3 regions of the Marinomonas sp. IMCC 4694 genome follow, and region 1 is predicted to be linked to each of the others. Evidence: predicted binding sites of a transcription regulator. Region 1 holds the regulator's gene; each other region holds the start of a gene.

The links. Region 1 encodes PhoB, which activates phosphate uptake and scavenging genes when phosphate is short. Its sites were predicted from a motif close to TGTCATANNNNTGTCANA; they were not measured.
Region 2: FXV75_RS04975 (PhoX family protein) is a predicted target of PhoB. The motif match lies at 2,972-2,989, and genes of this name have one in related genera.
Region 3: FXV75_RS01280 (GNAT family N-acyltransferase) is a predicted target of PhoB. The motif match lies at 2,814-2,831, and genes of this name have one in related genera.

What each region holds. Positions count from the first base shown of each region.
Region 1 covers NZ_VSRV01000001.1:3,457,606-3,464,666, reverse strand. The annotation lists gene FXV75_RS15945 (sensor histidine kinase) at 1-553, opposite strand, end outside; gene FXV75_RS15940 (hypothetical protein) at 558-1,067, opposite strand; gene cysZ (sulfate transporter CysZ) at 1,336-2,115, shown strand; gene FXV75_RS15930 (response regulator) at 2,115-2,957, shown strand; gene phoR (phosphate regulon sensor histidine kinase PhoR) at 3,007-4,323, opposite strand; gene phoB (phosphate regulon transcriptional regulator PhoB) at 4,320-5,015, opposite strand; gene ubiA (4-hydroxybenzoate octaprenyltransferase) at 5,100-5,954, opposite strand; gene FXV75_RS15910 (chorismate--pyruvate lyase family protein) at 5,951-6,511, opposite strand; gene FXV75_RS15905 (HDOD domain-containing protein) at 6,518-7,061, opposite strand, start outside.
Region 2 covers NZ_VSRV01000001.1:1,075,592-1,082,652, reverse strand. The annotation lists gene FXV75_RS04980 (putative bifunctional diguanylate cyclase/phosphodiesterase) at 1-653, opposite strand, end outside; gene FXV75_RS04975 (PhoX family protein) at 953-2,860, opposite strand; gene FXV75_RS04970 (methyl-accepting chemotaxis protein) at 3,195-4,832, shown strand; gene FXV75_RS04965 (MmcQ/YjbR family DNA-binding protein) at 4,912-5,337, opposite strand; gene FXV75_RS04960 (ABC-F family ATPase) at 5,445-7,028, opposite strand.
Region 3 covers NZ_VSRV01000001.1:273,652-280,712, forward strand. The annotation lists gene betB (betaine-aldehyde dehydrogenase) at 1-8, opposite strand, end outside; gene FXV75_RS01275 (isoamylase early set domain-containing protein) at 268-573, opposite strand; gene FXV75_RS16305 (hypothetical protein) at 885-1,022, shown strand; gene FXV75_RS01280 (GNAT family N-acyltransferase) at 1,038-2,756, opposite strand; gene FXV75_RS01285 (CoA-acylating methylmalonate-semialdehyde dehydrogenase) at 2,959-4,461, opposite strand; gene iolE (myo-inosose-2 dehydratase) at 4,564-5,463, opposite strand; partial or broken gene iolD (3D-(3,5/4)-trihydroxycyclohexane-1,2-dione acylhydrolase (decyclizing)) at 5,504-7,061, opposite strand, start outside.

The DNA of each region.
Region 1 (7,061 bases):
TTTCTTGTAATAACTGGCGTTGTGAGCTGATGTATTGATTGCTGCCATTATTAACGAGTGTGACAAACTCATTGATCTGCTCGTCGATGTTGTGAAGGCGTTCTATTAGGCTAGGAAGGTAATCGTATTCACCGTTTTCAATTTTTGAGAGCTGAAAACTGAGTAACTCCAATTCTCCATTGATGATATTGAGCAACCTCGTGGTACGGCCATTTTCAAAATTACGAATCAGTTCGCCGACGTCGCCTCTTCTGAGCAGGTCAACACGGCTCATTAAAAGATCGTATTCGAAAAACGCATTTCCTTGCAGTGAAGGCGCTGTCTTGTCTAGTTGAATCAAGTAATTGAGAAAGCGATAAGATTGCACATGCAATTGCAGCGCGTTCCACAGTGTGCTTTCAAACACTCGACGGCCGTTGTTATTTGAGCTGTCGCTGGTGAACGTAATAATGCTTAACACCGTGATAGAAAGGGCGATAATAAGCGCAATAAAACCGTATAAGACCCATTGTTTAATTTGAGAGAGCCAAGGGGTTCGTTGAAATAATCGCACGGTTTTACTCCATTAAGACCATCGATTCAATGCGACTAATTTGCCAGATAGAGCGCCCATAATACTCTTCAGATTTCAGCGTTTCTTTGTCGTCGAATGGATAGATCATCATAATCGGACCAAGGTTTCTGATGCTTATTAGGTTGCCATCCATGTGGGTCGCAAAAATGGCCCCATGCTCAACAAAGTCAGTGAGTGGGATGTCCGTCATGTATTGATTAAGCGCAGTGACTTTTAACCGTGTCCCCTCGCTTTTTATATAAGCGAAAAGATCAACCGCCGAGAAGCCTTGGTAGGTGTGCACTTCTTTTGTCCATGGAGTGCGTGTGGTCACAAAGCGTTGCGGCAACCGGTTCAGCATGGCCATATCGAACGTAACACCTTGTTTTGAAGGCTTGGTATGAATGGTGTCTGAAACGGTGAGAATCACAGGACCTTGTGGCGTCTCTGTGGCGTGAGTTACCACAGAGAAAAAGCCTAAAAACAGCAAAACACAGAAAGTGAACACACGCATGGGGCTGAGCCTTAAAACCGCTACAAAAATAGCCAGTAAAGAAAATGGACAATGAATAAAAATAGCGGGCTTTTTAGACGATTGCTAGACAACGACGCCATAAGACTGCATTGATTTGAAAAAAAACAATTTTTTATCCCGATAAAGCGAAATGTGGTGAATGTTTGCTTTAAACACAGGTAATTAGAACCGCGTTGTGGAGCCTAGAATGCCCTCATGATATTCTGTCCGCTCTTTACAAAAATAGACAAAAAGGTAAAACGATACCGTGATCACACACCCATTTAAAGCGGCTGGGGCTTTTTTAAAAGCCTTTCCATTGGTGCTTTCTAAAGAGTTAAGGCTGTTTATATTGGCGCCCTTACTCGCGAATTGCTTGCTGATAGGCTTATTGTATTTTGTGGCGTTCAGTTATTTTCAAACCCTGATGGATTCAGCAATGGGGTACTTGCCCGAGTGGGTGTCTTTTCTTAATTGGCTGTTTTATTTGATTTTTGCGGCCATTATTAGCGTGTTGTTGTTTTACAGTTTTTCTGTTGGGGTGAATATTTTAGCGGCGCCGTTTATGGCTTTTTTGGCGGAAAAAGTAGAAGCAAAACAAACCGGTAAAGTGTTCGATGAAACCTTAACCGCGGGCGTTATTATGGCGATTGCGGGGCGCAGTTTGCAGCGTGAATTCCAAAAAATACTCTACTTTTTGCCTCGTTTTATTTTGTTGCTTTTGTTGTCGTTTATCCCTTTAGTGAACGTCATTGCGCCGGTGTTACTGCTGTTATTTTCCATGTGGATGTTGTCTTTACAGTACATGGATTATGCCTTCGATAACAACAAGGTGACTTTTCACGAGATGCGGATGGCGTTGCGCAGCAAGCCTTTGTTGTGCTGGACGTTTGGTGCCATTGTAATGGTCGGTTTAGCGATTCCTATTTTTAATGTATTTATGATGCCGATTGCAGTTGTGGCCGCCACCTTGTTATGGATTTCGGTGTTTAGAACACAACACGGTGACTTTTCCGCGTTGTTAGATCGCCCCCGTGGAGTATGGTAATGGCCATGAAAATCTTAATCGTTGATGATGCTTCTTTTACGCGCGATTTGATCCGCCGTACACTGCGTAAGCAGTTTCCCGCGGTGGAGATTGAAGACGCAATAAATGGTCGAAAGGCGCAACAACTCATGTCAAAAATGCAGTTTGATATGGTGTTGTGTGACTGGGAAATGCCTGAAGTGACGGGGGTCGAGTTGCTGAAATGGTGCCGAGATCAGCCTAATTATAAAAAAGCAGACGTCCCCTTTGTGATGATCACCAGTCGTGGCGATAAAAGCCACGTTGTCGAAGCGGTGCAGTCTGGTGTAACGGATTATCTTGGTAAGCCTTTTTCCAGCGAGCAGCTGGTGAGCAAGGTGATGTCCGCCGCGAAGAAACACGGCCTTGAGCATCGGTTAGCGTCGCAAAAGCCCCGTGAATCCATTAGTCCCGGTGGTGTGGGGGCGGCGTCGTTAGATATTCTGATGGGAGGGGGGAGATCGGCGCCCGTAAAGGCGACGAAATTTACTCACCCTGACGCGCCCGTTGTATCTGTCAAAGAGGTGAAAATACCGACACTGGTGCGATTTGAAAACAAACAATTTCGTTGCATGGTGATTCAATTCAGTAAGACAGAGGCGACCATGTTGATAAAAAGCGACGACGTGGTGCCTCAAGTATTGGGCCAAGCGGTGTTGGATTTGGAATTTTCCGGCCAGGTTAATCGCCTGAATTACTACATACAGTCTGTTTCAACCACAGAGAAAAAACACGACTCTACGTTTTTGACGGTGGTGCTGGGACTGATCGATCAAGACAGTGAAAAAGAAGTTTTTATTAGCACATTATTCGACAGCTTGTGAGTTTTTCTTTGTTTTACCCGTTGCGTTGTGCGCGCAAGGGGAGAGCGTTTTAAGACGTTGGCGGTACAGGGCGGTTGTCGTTCCGTACTCTGCTAGCAGGGAAGTAGCAAGCAAACTTACTGCCGATGCCCGGTTGGCTTTTTACCTGCAATTTGGCGTCGTGGTGCAGTAAAATGTGCTTAACAATTGCCAGCCCTAATCCTGTGCCCCCCGTTTTTGATCCTCGTCCTTTGTCTACTCTAAAAAAACGCTCTGTTAGCCGCGGGATGTAGTTTGGCTCAATGCCGATGCCCGTGTCTTGTACCGAGAAAATTCCGTTTAGCTCGTTGGATTCCCATGTGACGGTAATATTGCCGCCTTCAGGGGAGTATTTTATAGCATTCACCACGAGGTTAGAAAACGCGCTGTATAATTCTTTATAAGCACCGTAAAGGTGAGCATTATCTGGAATGTGTACGTCGATGATGTGTTGTTCCGACAGAATAGGCGCAGTGGCATTGGTGATGGTTTTGACGATGTCGCTTACGCTATGCCACTGGTTTTCTTCGCGTTTGTCATTGCTTTCTAAGCGAGAGAGTAAGAGAAGGTCTTCGATCAGTTGTTCCATGCGTTCCGACTGTTCAGACATGTTGACGATGCCCTTTTGCATACTGGCAGGTAACTTATCTTTGAACATGCCTAAGGTTTCTAGGTAGCCTTTAATCACGGTAAGGGGGGTTTTTAATTCATGAGAAGCGTTAGCGACAAAGTCTTTTCGCATTTGCTCCATCAGGTGCAAGCGGGTTACATCTCTGATAAAAATAAGGTGATCGTTTTTATCGTACAATGTGGTTTGGATTTCTAGGTAGATGCCTTCCATTGATGGGGATTTAATGACTAAGGGCTCACCAAAACGCTTTTGACTAAAATATCTAAAAAACTCTGGGCTGCGCACAATGTTCGTGATCATTTGACCGCGATCGACTGGACGAACTAAACCAAAAAAATCGGCCGCGGAATTGTTCCACCACTCTAAATTACCTTGGTTATCCGCCATGATGACGCCTTCTTTTAATGCAGCGGTGGAGCTTTCTATTCTGGTCAGTGCTTGGCGCATTCGACGTTTCGATTTGCGTTGCTTCTTTTGTAATCGATGTACGGCATCAAACACATCGCCCCAAATGCCGCTGGCTTCAGGAGGAGCGCCACGTCCAGAATGTCGCAACCAATAATGAAATTGATAAAGCTGATAAAGCTGTAAATACAGCGATCCTAAAACGTACAGCAGTAAAACACCTAATAGTTGACCAATGATTAGGCCAATGACAACACAGGAGGCAAGGCCTGCTAACCATGTGAGAAAGGTGTTTCGCCATATTGTTTTCATACAGACCTTTTTGCAGAGAAGCGGTAGCCAGTCCCTCGTACCGTTTGAATTAAGAAATCATGAGAGCTACCAATGGCTTTGCGTAGACGACGAATATGCACATCGACGGTACGCTCTTCAACATACACATTGCCTCCCCAGACTTGATCCAATAATTGGGCTCTTGAGTAGGCGCGTTCTTGGTGAGTCATGAGAAATTTTAGCAAACGATATTCTGTTGGCCCCATGTCTAACGGGCGGTTATCTATGGTAACCCGTTGGCTAATAGGATCAAGCGTTAAGCCTTCCACTTCAAGCGGCTCGTCCACGCCCTGAGGCGTAGCACGACGCAATACGGCTTTGAGTCGGGCGACCAATTCTCTAGGTGAGAAGGGCTTGGTGATGTAATCATCCGCGCCAACTTCTAGCCCTTGAATTTTGTTATCTTCTTCGCTTTTAGCCGTCAAAATAATCACCGGTATTTCTGCCGTAGTGGTGTCTTTTTTAAGTCGACGAGTCAGCTCGATACCGCTGCCACCAGGCATCATCCAGTCGACTAGGATAAGGTCGGGCCGATGGTCGACAATTATCTCATGAGCTTGCTGAATATTTTCGGCTTCCAAATATTCATAGCCCGCCATTTCAAGTGCAATGGCGATCATTTCACGAATGGAAGATTCGTCGTCAATTATTAATACTTTTTTACCGGTCACAGGATACACCCTCATCTCAGGAACGGTTTCATTAAAGCGGTCAAATGTGACAATTCGGTTACATTGTCATAACTTTGCCATAAATTAGATAAAATAGCTGAAAGCTAGGCCAAGAAAAATACAGCCCCCAATGCGATTATTATCTAAAAAAGAGCGAAAGCAAGCGTGTCGATCCCGTGTTTTGGCTTGGCTAAATTGTTGATAAAAAAGCCCACTACACAGAACGAGTGCGGCGAAATAGGGCCAATTTAATGTGGCAAGCACGCCGATCCACGTCAGTAACGATAAGGTCAAACCTTGCAAACATACAATCACAAATAAGTCGTATTGGCCAAATAAAATGGCAGTGGATTTGATGCCAATTTTTAAGTCGTCTGGGCGATCTGTTATAGCATAGTAGGTATCATAGGCAATCGTCCAAAAGCAGTTGGCTATAAACAGCATCCACAGTTCAGGATCCGTTAGGTCGCCCCCTTGTGCGCTGTATGCCATGGGAATCGACCACGAAAACGCCAACCCAAGAAAGAGTTGAGGCAGGTGCGTATAACGTTTCATAAAGGGGTAAAGCACCGCTAACCCTAGGCCAGCAAAGGACAGCATGATGGTTCTTACATCGGTAAAAAGCACCAGTATAAAGCTTAGTAAGCACAGCCCAGCAAACAGCATTAACGCCTCTTTTTCAGACACTCGGCCAGAAGGCAGGGGGCGATTTTTGGTACGGTCAACGTAGCCGTCAACTTTTCGGTCGGCATAATCATTGATGACACAGCCTGCGGAGCGCATGCTGAATACTCCTAACACAAAAATGACGATAAGGTGCCATTCAGGCAAACCATCGGCCGCGAGCCACAAAGCCCATAAGGTGGGCCACAGCACTAAAAAAGAGCCGATAGGTTTGTTAAATCGTGTTAAGTCTGCGTAGTCTTTTAGCATGCTCATAAAAATCCAAACGGCGGTTTTAGGGGAATGTCATCAAAAAAAGCTTCGTTCACTAGTATGCCGGGGCCATATTGGTGAAACACAGAGCGTCTTGCCCACAGTGCCGAGGCCTGATTAGGAAACAGGCGCTTGGGTAATTGGGTCACTTCAATCGCGCTCCTGCGTAAGGCCCTGTACTGAAAAAGGTAACCACCTAGGGGGGTATTTTTTAACTGTTTTACTTGTCGCCAATGACCACGCAATGATCGAGCAGGGATCACTGACCGTGCGTAAATAACCGCTGAGCCGTTTATTCTGAGTAGAACAGTGCGAATGCGAGCCGCTTCTCTTGGACGTAAGGACAGCCTTCTTCTTTCGCGCGATGTAGGAGCCCCCCAAGTGTCTTCAAGCACGTCGACCGTCAGAATGCCAAGGCTTTGTAACGTTGCGGTTAACGAGTCTTGTGTGACTAGCCAGGGCCACAAATGACGGGGTACGTTGTTTTTATTAATTCGATGCACAGGCGACCAGCGATAGTCGAATTGTTGAGCAGCAGACGGGTTCATTAGTGTCGTCATGGCGTGTTAGGCGTTCATCTTTTGGATAAGAGCGACCATTCTATGCAACTCGGTCGAGTGTTGAAAGACCGCATTGCACTGTGCTTTTGTTTCTTCAAGACTCAAACCAAGCGCGCGTAACGCCGAAGGCTCAATGTTGTTATCGTGGCGCAATTGATGTGATACATACAGTAAGGTGGCAAGAGTGGCGTGTTCGCCATAGTAATCAGGGTTTTTACTGTATCGTATGGACATCCAGATGCTCTCTGGAAGGCCCCAATGACGGAGCAACCAAGAGCCGAGTTGCTCTTTGGTAAAATGCATGATTTTCATTTCGATCAATTCTGATGACAAATGTGCGTTGGCTTCTTGATAGCGTGACAAAATCGAAAAATGGGGTGGAAAAATCGTACTGAGGGCTAAGTAACCAAAGTTCTGTAGTAATCCCGCTAGGTACGCGTGGCCGATTTTTGGGCGTTTAGGTGCTGGCATGGCGTTTACCAATGCGGTCATGAGTGCCGCGTTGGAAACCGAGCCAAACCAAAAATCCTCGTAGTGGCGTGGTCCGTCT
Region 2 (7,061 bases), 2.4 Mb from region 1:
TCGTCAGAGTGATGGTGACGGTAAAAAGACGACGGTAAGGGAAAATTGCCATTTACATCTACGGTCGACAAAGACTCTGTTAAGCGTCTTAGTGGGCGCGTAACCAAAAGATAAAACAACAGGCAAATAAGTGACGCTAACAACACATCTTTAAATAAATTGTAGGTCAATATAGACAGGTGTTCTTTGAAGATCTTGTTTAATAAAAACCGCTTTTCCGGCAACAAGGTAACAGTACCAGCGTCAAAAACAGGCGTTTCTAACCGTAATCGGCGTTGATAATCGGGTAAATCTGATAAAAAGTAATTCACTAAAGAATGGCTAACCGCAAAATGGTTCGATGTGGCCGCGGTTGCTTCAACAAACAGGACACCAGCGTCATCTCGGACTTCTACGTGCGCAATAGACGCATTAAGTAATAAGCTATCAATTTGCTGCTGGGCATAGTCAATGTCCAACCGAAACATGGCTTCCGATAATGGCTTATCGACAATCGCAAGCAGCTCTTCAAAATTTTGATTGATCTGTGTTTTCTGGTACTGAATTGCATTCACCAGCTGAATAACGCTACTGATTACGCTTAATACAATGGCTAAGGCTAGGGTTAAAATCGCCTGTTTGAATAGTAATGATTTAGAAAATACAACATCCATCGTTAATGATTTACATCCTTATGATTTCATGCGAGTTTGATTGAACCGCCGTGTTTACATTCGTCTATTAGTAAGACATCGCCACTTATTTTGCAAATACTTAAGACTGGCATTTTCTACTGGATGAAACAAGGAAGTATAAAAATATCTTATATCAAAACACTGATATAAATCAAAGTGCTAATAAATCAGGAAGAGGCGAAACAATATCGAACAAAGATTAAACAAAGCAGAAAGGCAAAAGCAAATGACAACCCCCTACACATTTAGGGCGGTTGTCATTTTCTGATAAACTAAAACTAACCTATTACCGCGCCGTCATTGCGTGAAATGGCTACGACACTCGAACGTGGCACTGACATACCGCCATCAGGCCAATGAGAATCGCCTTTTTCGCCAGGATGCTGCACACCAATAAACATAGTAGTGCGATCTGCATTCCAAGTCGCGCCAGTAATTTCACACTCTTTAGGACCGACCAAGAAGCGACGAATTTCACCGGTTTCAGGATCCCCAACCAACATTTGATTGTTACCTTGGCCTTTAAATTCTTTCTCGTTTGAATAGTTACCGTCTGTCTGAATCCACAACAAACCCTTCGAATCAAATCGTAGGCCATCTGGGGAATTGAACATGTTGTCTTGATTCACATTACTGGAACCAGCATAAGCATCGTCATACACCGCTGGGTTACCCGCCAAAACAAACAAATCCCATTTGAACTCAATATGGGTATGGTCGCCACTCATTGGCATCCAACGAACGATTTGCCCAAAATTATTTTTTACCCGTGGGTTCGGGCCGGATGCAGGCGTCGAATCACCACCGGCATTTGGCTTCACACCACGGTTTTTATTGTTCGTCAAAGCACAATACACTTCGGCCTTGTGAGGATGCGCTGCAACCCACTCAGGACGATCCATGGTCGTTGCTCCGACTTTAGACGCGGCCATGCGAGTATGAATTGCGATTTCAGACTCAGTCATACCCGTCGTTTTAGGCGTTAACGCTAACCACTCGCCACGATTATTATCGTGGAATTTCGCCACGTACAAGGTACCTTCTTCAAGCAAATCGCGGTTGTTACCACCCGCTAAATATTTGTGTTTAGACACAAAACGGTATAAGAACTCACCGCGTTCATCGTCACCTAAATACACAACAACATGGCCATTTGAAGCAATAGTGAGTTCAGCATTTTCATGTTTAAAACGACCTAAAGCGGTACGTTTTTTCGGACGAGAAGTTGGGTCCATTGGATCGATTTCAACCACATAACCGAAACGGTTTGGCTCATTCGGTTCTTTAACCAAATCAAAGCGACTGTCTGCCATCGCCCAGTTATAACGACCCTCTGTGCTAAGTCCATAACGTTTGAACGCGTCTGGCATCACGTAATGTTTGTCGCTTGCGGTGAAATAGCCGTTGAAATTTTCTTCGCAAGTCAGATAAGTGCCCCATGGCGTTTGACCATTACCACAGTTATTCCAAGTACCCTTTGCCACCAAACCCTTAGGATCGTCTGACGTTTGCATCCACTTGTGGCCACGAGCAGGACCAGTGATGTCCATTTCGGTATCGGCGGTAATACGACGGTTAAAAGGCGAATCTTGTACGATGCCCCATTTTCCACCACGTTGGTCTACTTCAATGATAGAAACACCGTGTGCGGCTTTGTTTTTGCGCACATCATCGGCTGTAGTCGGCATGCCATCAGCACGGTCTGGGTGAAGCGTATTCTCGTTGGTGTACTCATTGTTGATCGCCATCACTTGCTTACCATTTCGGGTAAAAAATGCCATGCCATCGTTATGATCCCCAAACGCCAATTCTTGCGATGCACCAGAACCGCCTGTCGCCGCATTAAAAGCAGGGGCATTGCTAAACAATGGGTCTCCCCAAGACGCGACGACTTCCCACTTGTAGCCTTCTGGTACAGTAATAGTATCCAGTGCATTGGCTTTCACCATATTAAACGCAAGACGCGATTCAGAATGGCCCGTGCCAGCGGCTAAAGCATTACCCGCCGCCAGCGTGGTCGAACCTATGACAAATGCACTTGCTCCGATGGACGCGCCTCCACCCAAGAAACCGCGACGGGACACCATTTTGAGTGCCACTTTTTCAAACTCTACTATTTCTGGAGCAGGTCGAACCAACTCATCTAGTTCATCGAAACTTAAGCCGTGCTGTTGTTCAATTTTCATAATACTGCCCTATTATTAAATACACTGTTGCATTGGATAACCGATTCAAAGCGATGATTAAGAAATAAAAGTTCCGACTGAAGGAGCTTATGCAACAATTTACAGACAAAAAATTACATAGAGATGACAGAAAAATGGCATTATGGTCATAAAAGATAAGGCTTAGTTTTAGCCCTCTGTTATCACCTATAAAACATGAAACAAGTGCGCTTTTTGAAGGACAAAATTCATCAGACACACACGTTTGAAGCGGTCAATAAAACAAGGCAGCCAACAGTGCCCGCTCGCTTTTAAATCACGATGAAAGTGAAAAAACCTTTATAAGGACCACACAATGATACCTTTCTTACGCAACATCCCAATCAATTTTCGGCTTACCAGCCTCGTTTCTTTCTTTTCACTCGGGTTGCTGTTTGTCGTCTATCTCACCCTAACGGCAAATAAGCAATCTTTACTCGATGAAAAATACTCGCAAACAAAACACGTGGTTGAAACCGCCACCGGTGTTTTCACACACTTCTATAAACTGGAACAATCTGGTGAATTAACAAAGACCCAAGCTCAACGCTACGCTATGCAAACCATCAAAGACACGCGTTACGATGAATCCGAGTACTTTTGGATAAACGATTACAACGCCGTGATGATCATGCACTCGGTGTCGCCCGCACTAGATGGCAAACCCCTTGCTGATCTGAAAGACAAAAATGGCAAAAAGCTTTTTTCTGAATTTGTGACTGTCGTAAAAAAACAAGGCGGTGGTTTCGTCGATTATTTATGGCCAAAACCAGGCAGTGAAAAACCCGTTGATAAAATTTCTTACGTACAAGGCTTCGAGCCATGGGGCTGGATTATCGGCTCAGGCATTTATTTAGACGATGTCGATACGCAATTCAGGCAAGAAGCGGTAAAATTGGGGGTGATCTGCGCGGCCATTATCCTAACCGCTCTGCTTATTTCATTTTTGATTGTTCGTTCCATTCTCCTGCCTATCGGCGAAATTCAAACCGCCTTAAAAAATGTGGCTGAGGGCGATGGCGACCTGAAAACCCGCCTTTCAGAGTCCGGCAAAGATCAACTCACTGAGATTGCCGCTCACTACAATACATTCGTTAAAAGACTGTCGAAGACGCTGACCAAAGCGGTCTCACTTAACCAAGAAGTCGAAGAAAAAAGCCAAGAACTCAAATCAGTGGCGTCCAAAACGCAAGCCCTCACCGAACAGCGTGAAGGCATGTTTTCACAGATGGCAGACACCATCATGGAAGTGGACGAATTGAAAAACGATGTGAATAACAACACACAATCTACGCTTGTCTCGGCACAAACAGCCGTCGACAAAACGCAAGTAGGCCAAGAGTCCATTAAACAAACGGTTAACTCCCTTGAGAAACTGTCTTACGACTTAGAAGCGGGATTAAAAACCGTGACCGACTTAGCTGAGCAGTCACAGACGATAGGCACCGTATTAGACGTCATTCGCGCGATTGCAGAACAAACTAACCTACTGGCACTAAACGCCGCCATAGAAGCCGCTAGAGCCGGCGAACAAGGTCGCGGCTTTGCTGTGGTAGCCGATGAGGTTCGAGGATTGGCCAGCAGAACGCAAGCGTCGACGGACGAAATCCAAGCCATGATCAGCACCTTGCAACATGGCGCGAAAGAAGCCGAAAACAAAATAACCAACAGCCATCAACAGGCCCAAAAAACGACGACTGAAATTAATCTGACGACACAATACCTGCAAGAAATCGCCGTATCCGTCAGTGAAATAAGCAAAGCAAGTAACGCGGTTATTAACAGCGTTACCATGCAAAGCGACGCGGTACAAAGATTGAATCATCTGAACGAGCAGGTCACTGATCTTTCAAATCAAGCCAGTGTGCAAGTACAACAAAATAACGCAACCAGCGTTTCTTTGGCCAAAACCACCAAAGAAACACAAGAAGTGATGTCCACTTTTACGTTGTAAAAAAGGCTAACCAGAAACCCAAGTAGACAGTCAAAAATAACCAACTGACCAATCAGTTGGTTATCTTACCTCTGTGTTTTCATCGATATAAAACACTCGACCCATGGCGTACTTCTAGCCCTTCTCGGATCGATCGCTTTAACCCTTTCACCACCAAACCATAAGAATGATCAACCTGACGCTGAACCTCACCAATCGGCAATGAACCGGATAGCACAATGGAATTCCAATGTCGCTTATTCATATGATAAGCAGGCATCACATCAGTAAACACATCTCGCAATTCAATGGCCTGTTCGGGGTCGCACTTCACGTTCAACAAACGCATTTTCTGCTTATGGATCAACAATGCAAACACTTTTCCTTGCACTTTAAATACGGCGGTTTGCGCATCAAACGGGTAACACTCTTCTGCCTCGGGTTTAGCCAATAAATAGGCGGTAATAGCGTTAATTTTTAATTCGTCCATTTCCCATGTGTCAATGTTCCATGTGTCAATGTTCAATGCGTCACCCCTTACTCTTTATTTAGAAACATAAAAAAACCGCTGACACCATTAGGTTATCAGCGGTTGAATGATGATGCACTTTTCATTTCTACTGGACTAAGACACTAGCCTTGGTGAGCAAGGTACTCGTCGTAAGTGCCCTGGAAATCCACCACTTTCTTGCCTTTAATTTCAATCACACGGTTGGCTAACGACGACACAAACGCACGGTCATGGCTGACGAAAATCAGGGTGCCATCAAAGTCCATTAGCGCGTTGTTCAAGGCTTCAATGGCTTCCATATCCATGTGGTTGGTCGGCTCGTCCATCACCAGTACGTTCAAGTCGGCCATCATTAATTTACCAAACAACAGACGGTTTTTTTCACCACCAGAACAGACGCGAACTTTTTTATTAAAATCGTCGGCGGTAAACAACAAACGTCCCAGCATGGCACGCACTTTTAAATCGTCATGCTTGGCTGTACGCCATTTTGACATCCAATCAAACAAGGTTAAGTCGCAATCAAAATCATCGGTACTGTCTTGCGGGCAATAGCCGATCACGGCGTTTTCTGCCCATTTAATCTCACCGTGTTTAGCGTCTAATTCTTTCATTAAACAACGTAAAAAAGTGGTTTTCCCGGCACCATTTTCACCGATGATCGCTAAACGCGAACCCGCTTCCAAAATAATATCGCCCCCGGTAAACAAGAGTTCATCGTACCCATGACCCAAGTCTTCAAGAATCAAAGCGTGGCGATGCAATTTTTTGTCTTGTTTAAAATTCAAAGACGGCGTCATACGGCTGGATTGTTTGACTTCAGACAGCTCGATTTTCTCTAATTTTTTTGCCCGAGAACTGGCTTGTTTGGCTTTCGAGGCGTTGGCAGAAAAGCGGTTAACAAACGCTTGAAGGTCATCCATCTCCGCGCTTTTCTTCGCGTTTTCTGTCAATTGTTGTTCACGGATCAGCGAAGAGGCTTCCATGAAATACTCATAGTTCCCCGGGTAAATACGCAGCTCGCCAAAATCAATGTCCGCCATGTGAGTACACACAGAATTCAAAAAGTGACGGTCGTGGGAAATAATGATCATGGTGCACTTACGTTGATTCAATACACCGGCTAACCAGTTAATGGTATGAATGTCCAGGTTGTTGGTCGGCTCGTCCAACAGCAAAATATCTGGGTTTGAAAACAAGGCCTGCGCTAATAACACACGCAATTTCCAACCGGGGGCCACTTGGCTCATTAAACCAAAGTGAAAGGCTTCTTCGATACCCGCTTCCAGCAAAATATCACCGGCGCGACTCTCGGCGCTGTAACCGTCCATTTCAGCAAACTCGGCTTCTAATTCACCCGCGCGCATGCCGTCTTCTTCGCTCATGTCTGGTTTGGCGTAAATCGCATCGCGTTCTTGCTTGATTTTCCACAGCGCTACGTCGCCCATGATCACCGCATCAACCACGGAGTATTCTTCAAACGCGAACTGGTCTTGGCTTAACGTACCTACCTTCTCACCTGGTGTGATCGACACATTGCCTGACGTCGGTGTCAACGCACCGCTCAAAATTTTCATGAAGGTGGATTTACCGCAGCCGTTGGCGCCAATTAGGCCATAACGGTTACCGTTACCAAATTTCGCAGAGATGTTTTCAAACAATGGCGTTGCGCCAAATTGCATGGTGATATTAGCCGTGGAAATCAAAAGAAAGCCCTGAAAAAAAGAAAAGAAAGCCGT
Region 3 (7,061 bases), 3.2 Mb from region 1:
TGTGTCATAAAATACCTCTTCCGTCTATTCGATGCTGCTTGGCAAGTAGTGTTCGGAGCACCAAGGAGTGTTTTTTGTTAAACGCACGTTTAATAAAAAACATTGTACACATTTTCGCACTCAAATGGCAGTCGAGTAAAAAGGGCATAGCGTGAAAGCGTCGTTAAGGGGACGTTTTTGAGCGTTTTGTGACCGGTATTTGTTTTGGTTTATAAGAAGAGGGGCGCTCTTTGCTGTGGTTTTGAACAAAGAGCGAAAGCCGGATGATTACAGGTGTAATACGCTGTTTGAGTCTTGGCTGACGGGGCTGGGAACATAGTCGTCTGCCATGTCGTCGTTTAGCCATTCTGTGCCGTCAATGACGTATCTGAACTGATAAGCCGTATCGATATCCAGATTGAGCGTTGAAGCATAAACACCGGACTTCTGTTTCTTCATCAGGTTTGCAGTGCAATCCCAATTATTGAAGTCGCCCACCAAGGCAACGTTTTTCGCGTCACCTACTGCTTCTACAGGAATCGCGAACTTTACTTTGCATTCTGGCTTGGTTTTCAAATAGGTTTTTTCAATCATTTCCAGCTCCATGGTCTAGCGATAGACAAATAATAGTTAGGCTACTGCAAAAGCCTGAGGGACGATGAAATAGCTTCTTGGTAGAGCATAAGCAAGGCTTACGCCAAACTTTCTAACCGCTTAATTTTCAATCAAAAAAACAATGTGAGAGCGTGTGCTGTCGAATTTATGAGCCAAATTTGCCTTAAAACCGTGTACGGGTGCGCCATTTTTGGGCTTACCAAAGGGTACAATTTAAAGACGTAAATTCACAATTCGCTTGCTCTAAATGTCCTACACTCAAATGACAACAAAAATAATGAGGTGTTTGTATGGACATTCAAATGGGCGTTCTCATTGTGTTAAGTGTGATGCTTGTTATTAAGATCATCTATTTGGCGTTTTTCAAACGACCAGAACAACAAGACCATCACCATGCGCATCATTCAAATCACCATCACGACTCATAGTTGTCAGGCGTCGTGTTATTGGTTGTGACCACGGTAGCGTTTGTTTTTCGCTTCTTTGACGGTATTTAGGTCTACTAGGACTAATCCGTCCACACAGTAGCCAAAGTCGGCATCGACACCAAAGTCCAAGAAGCGAACCCCGCCCGGCTCACACAATTCACTGTATTGCTTGAACAACGTAGGCACACTCGCTCCAAAATGGCTGAGTTGTTCTTTTAGCACTCTAAAATCTTCTTCGTAATCGTCACCGCTGAACATGTTTGCAATAATGTCATTGTGTTCGGCGTTTACCTGATACGGCGTGAAAGAGCGCGCTAGGTGTTCTTTGTCGGCAAAGTAAAGCGTGTAAAAAGACACAATGAAGTCTTTGGCCACTTGAGGGTAGCTGTTGCTTAGGCTGACAGGGCCAAACATGTAACGAATGTCAGGGTGCTTATCTAAGTAAGCCCCAATGCCGTACCACAAATAATCTAAGCTGCGTTTGCCCCAGTATTTTGGTTGGATGAAGCTGCGGCCTAGCTCGATGCCTTGTTCAAAATACGGTTCCATGTCGCAGGAGTATTTGAACAGTTCGGCGCTGTAAATGCGGTTTGGTTTGTCTTCTTTCATGTAGCGAGCGACTTCGCCGATGCGATAAGCGCCCACAATTTCCAGTTCTTCTTCATCCCATAAAATCAAATGGCGGTAATGTTGGTCGAACTTATCTAAGTCCGAACGCTCGCCTGTGCCTTCACCTACTTTACGAAAGGCGATTTCGCGTAAACGTCCAATTTCCTTCATCGTTACCGACATCGGATCGTAATCAACAAGGTAAATTTGCTTGTTGTCTTTGGTGCTGCCAAGGTGCTCTGAGACTTTCAGCTCTTGTTTGATCATCTGTCTGTTTTGTGGGTGTTCTACCGTTTTCTCGGTTTTTAGAAGCGGTTTTTTGCCCTTAGCGATCCGGTACAAATGACGTTTTACTAATTTGTTTTTTTCTTTGTCGCTCAATGGCAGTTTGGCTAATTCTTGAATCGGAATCGCTTGACCAACCTGCATGGGGATCTTGCGATTGCGTTGGCGAAACATTTCATTTGCAAGCTGAATCGTCGACAACGGACGGTATAAAATGGAGCTTGTGTAAAACAACATAGAGTTACGGCCACCAATGTGAACCGGCAATAACGGACTGTTGGTCTTTTGTGCCAGCTTCAGATAGTTCTGATTCCACTGCTGGTCTTTTACGCCACTAGGCGACATACGAGACACTTCCCCCGCTGGGAAAATGATCACCGCTTCTTCATTGTGTAAGCAGCTCATGATGGCTTTGAGTTGTTGGCGTCCGGTTTTTCCACCAAGATTATCAACGGGAAGAACCCGCTGTTTTAATCCATCAAAGCCCATCAACAAGTCGTTTGCTACTATCTTAACGTCAGGGCGAATTTCACCGATTAATCGCAGCAAAGCGAGGCCATCCAAGGCGCCAAGAGGGTGGTTGGCGATGATCATTACACGCCCGCTTGCGGGAATATTACGACGGTCTATTTGGCTGACTTGATAGCTGAAATTGAAGTGATCAAGCACTCGATCAATAAATTCGAAGCCGACACAGCCGTGGTTTTTTTCCAAGAATTGGTTTACTTCCCTTTCGTGGAATAAGCGCTTTAACACGCTTAACGTTGGGCGAGTGATAAATGGGCTTTTATCGAAAAACTGAGGCGATTTACTGGCAATCATTTGCTCGACTTGTATCACAGTGATGCTCCGCTTTAATAATTTTTGGATATCTTATTAACCAGAGTAGAGCGTTAATATGACAGCAGCGTGACGTCGTGATGGCGGATATATGACCTGAGATATTCATTTGCATCAGGCAAAAAAAACCCACCAAAAGGTGGGCTAAAAAGTCGTCTACTAGAGAGTTATAACGCAGTGTACGACTGAGCTCGGGTACGGTTTACTTCATCGTTGGCATTGAAAACTCTGCGCCAGCGCGAAGTCCTGTTGGCCAGCGTGCCGTGATGGTTTTCATGCGAGTGTAGAAACGTACGCCGTCTGGACCGTGCATGTGCAATGGACCGAACAAAGAACGTTTCCAGCCGCCAAAGCTGTGGAATGCCATTGGCACCGGAATGGGCACATTTACGCCAACCATGCCGACTTGAACGTCTTCACAGAATTGACGAGCGGTATCGCCATCACGGGTGAAGATTGAGGTGCCATTACCGTATTCGTGGGCATTGATCATATCCAATGCTTCTTGGTAACTGTTGGCGCGAACCACGCATAAAACAGGACCAAAAATTTCTTCGTTGTAAACACGCATGCCTTGTTTCACATTGTCGAACAAGGTGGGTCCAACGAAGTAACCATTTTCATTGCCTGGATAGACAAAATCACGCCCATCACGCACCAAGGTTGCGCCTTCTTCCACACCAATGCTGATGTAGTCTTTGATTTTTGCGCAATGTTCTTTGGAAATAACAGGGCCCATGTGAGCCTCTTCTGGTAGTCCAACACCTGGGCCGACGCGCATTCCGTCGATTTCGATACTTAAGCTGTCGATGAGGTTATCAGCAACGTCATCGCCCACACAGACCGCAACAGAAATCGCCATGCAACGCTCGCCCGCTGAACCGTAAGCTGCCCCCATTAGAGAACCAACCACTTGGCTAGGATCCGCATCTGGCATGACGATCATGTGATTTTTTGCCCCACCAAGTGCTTGAACGCGTTTGCCATGAGCGGATGCTGTTGCGTAAATGTATTCAGCAATAGGTGTTGAACCAACAAAACTAACCGCTTGAACTCGTTCGTCCGTTAGCAATACGTCCACGGCTTCTTTATCACCATTAACGATGTTAAATACGCCATCTGGCAAGCCGGCCTCCGTAAGCAACTCAGCCAAGCGAAGCGGCACAGAAGGATCTTTTTCTGATGGTTTCATCACAAATGTATTGCCGCTGGCAATGGCAACAGGGAACATCCACATAGGAACCATAGCAGGGAAGTTGAACGGCGAAATACCCGCGCACACACCAAGAGGTTGCATCAAAGACATGCTGTCTACGCCGCGACCGACATTTAGGCTGTGTTCGCCTTTTTGAAGGTGTGGGATGCCGCAAGCAAACTCAACCACTTCGATGCCGCGAGTTAATTCCCCTTTTGCGTCGGAAAATACTTTGCCATGCTCGCTGGTGATCATTTCTGCGATTTCGTCGGCGTGTTGTTCTAGTAGGGCTTTGAATTTAAACATGACACGAGCGCGGTTAAGTGGCGTGACCTTGCTCCATGTTTTGAACGCTTCTTGTGCTGATTCAATCGCAGTGCGAGTTTCGTCTGCGCTTGATAGAGCCACGTTCATGGATTGCGCGCCTGTTGCTGGGTTATAGACTGGACCTGTGCGACCGCTTTGGCTGGCAATTTGCTGACCGTTAATATAATTACCTAATGTGTGCAGAGTACCTAATGTTTTCATGAGAATACCTAACGTTTGCATGTGTTTGTTGAGGCGAACACTGTTTATCTAGTGTCTCGCGTTGGCCTCATAGAAAAAGAGCGCTTATTGGACGATGTCTAACCCGGATTCAGCGCAGAGCGCCTTTAAGTTGTTGGCCCCAAGAGTTGCGTAGGTTAACGGGTGCGCAACGGCAGGATCTTGTTCTGCTTCTACCACTAACCAGCCTGAATAGTTACTGGCTTTCAGTTGTTTGAATAAACTGCTGTAATCGATAAAACCGTCACCAGGCACGGTAAACACACCGTTTAACATCGCATTTAAAAAGCTGATGTCGCGGTTCTTGGCATCTTTTAAAATCTCAGGGCGAAGATCTTTACAGTGAACGTGAATGATACGGTCCGCGTGTTTTGCTTGCACTTCTAATGGATTTCCGCCTGCAAACGTCATATGACCTGTGTCTAGCAATAGTCCGACAGAAGGTCCTGTGTGTTTCATTAGTAAGTCAACTTCGTGTTGGCTTTCAATGACGGTTCCCATGTGATGGTGGTAAGCAATTTGAACGCCTTCAGATAAGCAGTAGTCTGCGACTTGAGTCAGTTTCTTACTCATTTCAGCGATCTTTTCTTCGCTGATAATAGGGCGGTGTGACAAGGGTGTTTCGATTTGTCCATGGATGCAGCCAGTGACTTCGCAATACACCATGGCTTTTGCGCCAAGGGATTTTAACAAGTGAAGATGCGGTTTAATGGCTTCTATTTCTTCTTCTACACTGCGAGTCAATAACTCGCCGCTGAACCATCCAGACACCAAATCCAAACCATGTTCTTTTAGGATAGGGCCAAGCACTTCTGGCGTGCGAGGGAATTTGTGGCCTAATTCGAAGCCGCTAAACCCTGCTTGTTTACCTTCACTTAGGCAGGTTTCAAGTGGTGTTTCTGCTCCCAATGTTGGTAGGTCGTCGTTGGTCCAAGTTAATGGGTTAATGCCGATTCTGACGCTCATATTATTATTCTCCGATCAGTAAATAGTAAAAAGTGGATAGTTATAAATTTTTAAACTGACGTGCTTTATGAGCGTCGTAGTTTTTTCTTGCTTGGCGAACTTGTTCGCGCTCAGATACTTCTGGCACCGCCACATCCCACCAATGACCGCCACCTTCAGTGACAATGGCAGGGTCTGTGTCGAGTGTAATTAAGTAGCTGATTGGTGACGCTTTTGCGCGCTCCAATGCGGCTTCCAATTCGGTAATGTTGCTTACTTTTTCAGAGTTTGCTCCGAGCGCTTTAGCGTGAGCAGCAAAGTCGGTTTTTGGTGCGCCTTCTGGTGTAGTGAGGCAGTCGTCCAGCATATTGTTAAAACCAGGGCCACCGCAGAATTGCTGCAAGCGATGGATGCAACCAAAACCTCGGTTATCCAGTACGACCATAATAATTTTTTGGCCGAGCATGACCGACGTGGCAATTTCAGAGTTCAGCATCAAGTAAGAACCGTCACCGACCATGACAAAGACCTCGGACTCTGGGCTGGCCATTTTGGCACCCAAACCGCCCGCTAATTCATAGCCCATGCAGGAATAGCCGTACTCCATGTGATAACCACGGTGATAACGAGTACGCCACAGTTTTTGGAGCTCACCTGGTAACCCGCCAGCAGCACAAACCACCATGTCTTTTTCGCCAGCAGCGCGGTTTACAGCGCCCACAACTTCCGCATCGCTGGGTAAATCTGTACCTCGATCCGTGGTCACTTTGTCGACAACTTGTTGCCACTTGACGCGTTCTGTTTCGGCTTTTTTGATCCAAGAAGGCTCTATTTTCCAGCCTTGTAGGGCTTTGTTTAGCAGTGGCAGAGTGAGTTTTGCGTCGCCGACTAATGCTTGGCTCTTGTGCTTGATTGCGTCAAAGGACGCCACGTTTAGACTGACGATTTTTGCGTCAGGGTTTATCAGAGAACGAGAGCCAGAGGCGAAGTCGCCAAGACGTGTGCCAACAGCAATAATAAGGTCTGATTCAGCGCATAAGGTGTTTGTTGATGCTGCGCCTGTCACCCCAATGGTGCCCATATTTTGTTGATGATCCCAAGGGAGTGCGCCTTTGCCAGCTTGCGTTTCGCCCACAGGTAATTGGAATTGACTGACAAAGGCGTCAAATTCTTTTAATGCGCCAGAATAATGAAGACCACCGCCAGCAATGACGACCACCGCCAGCAATGACGACAGGTTTTTTCGCTTGCCTGATGAGTTTAAGTGCATCATTAAGCTCATAAAAGTCCGGCGTTTGACGACGTAGGCGGTGAATTTTTTCATCGAAAAAGCTCACTGGATAATCAAATGCCATGGTTTGCACGTCTTGCGGTAAGGCTAAGGTGGCAGGTCCACATTCGATGGGGTCGGTCAAAACACGCATGGCTTGAGGCAATGCTGTGAGCAGTTGTTCTGGACGCGTAATACGGTCGAAGAATCGACTGACAGGGCGGAAACAATCATTTGAGGTGATGGTCATATCCTGAAAGCTTTCTACTTGCTGTAATACGGGGTCGGGCATACGAGTCGCAAAGGTATCACCAGGAAGAAACAAAACAGGGATTCGGTTAACATGCGC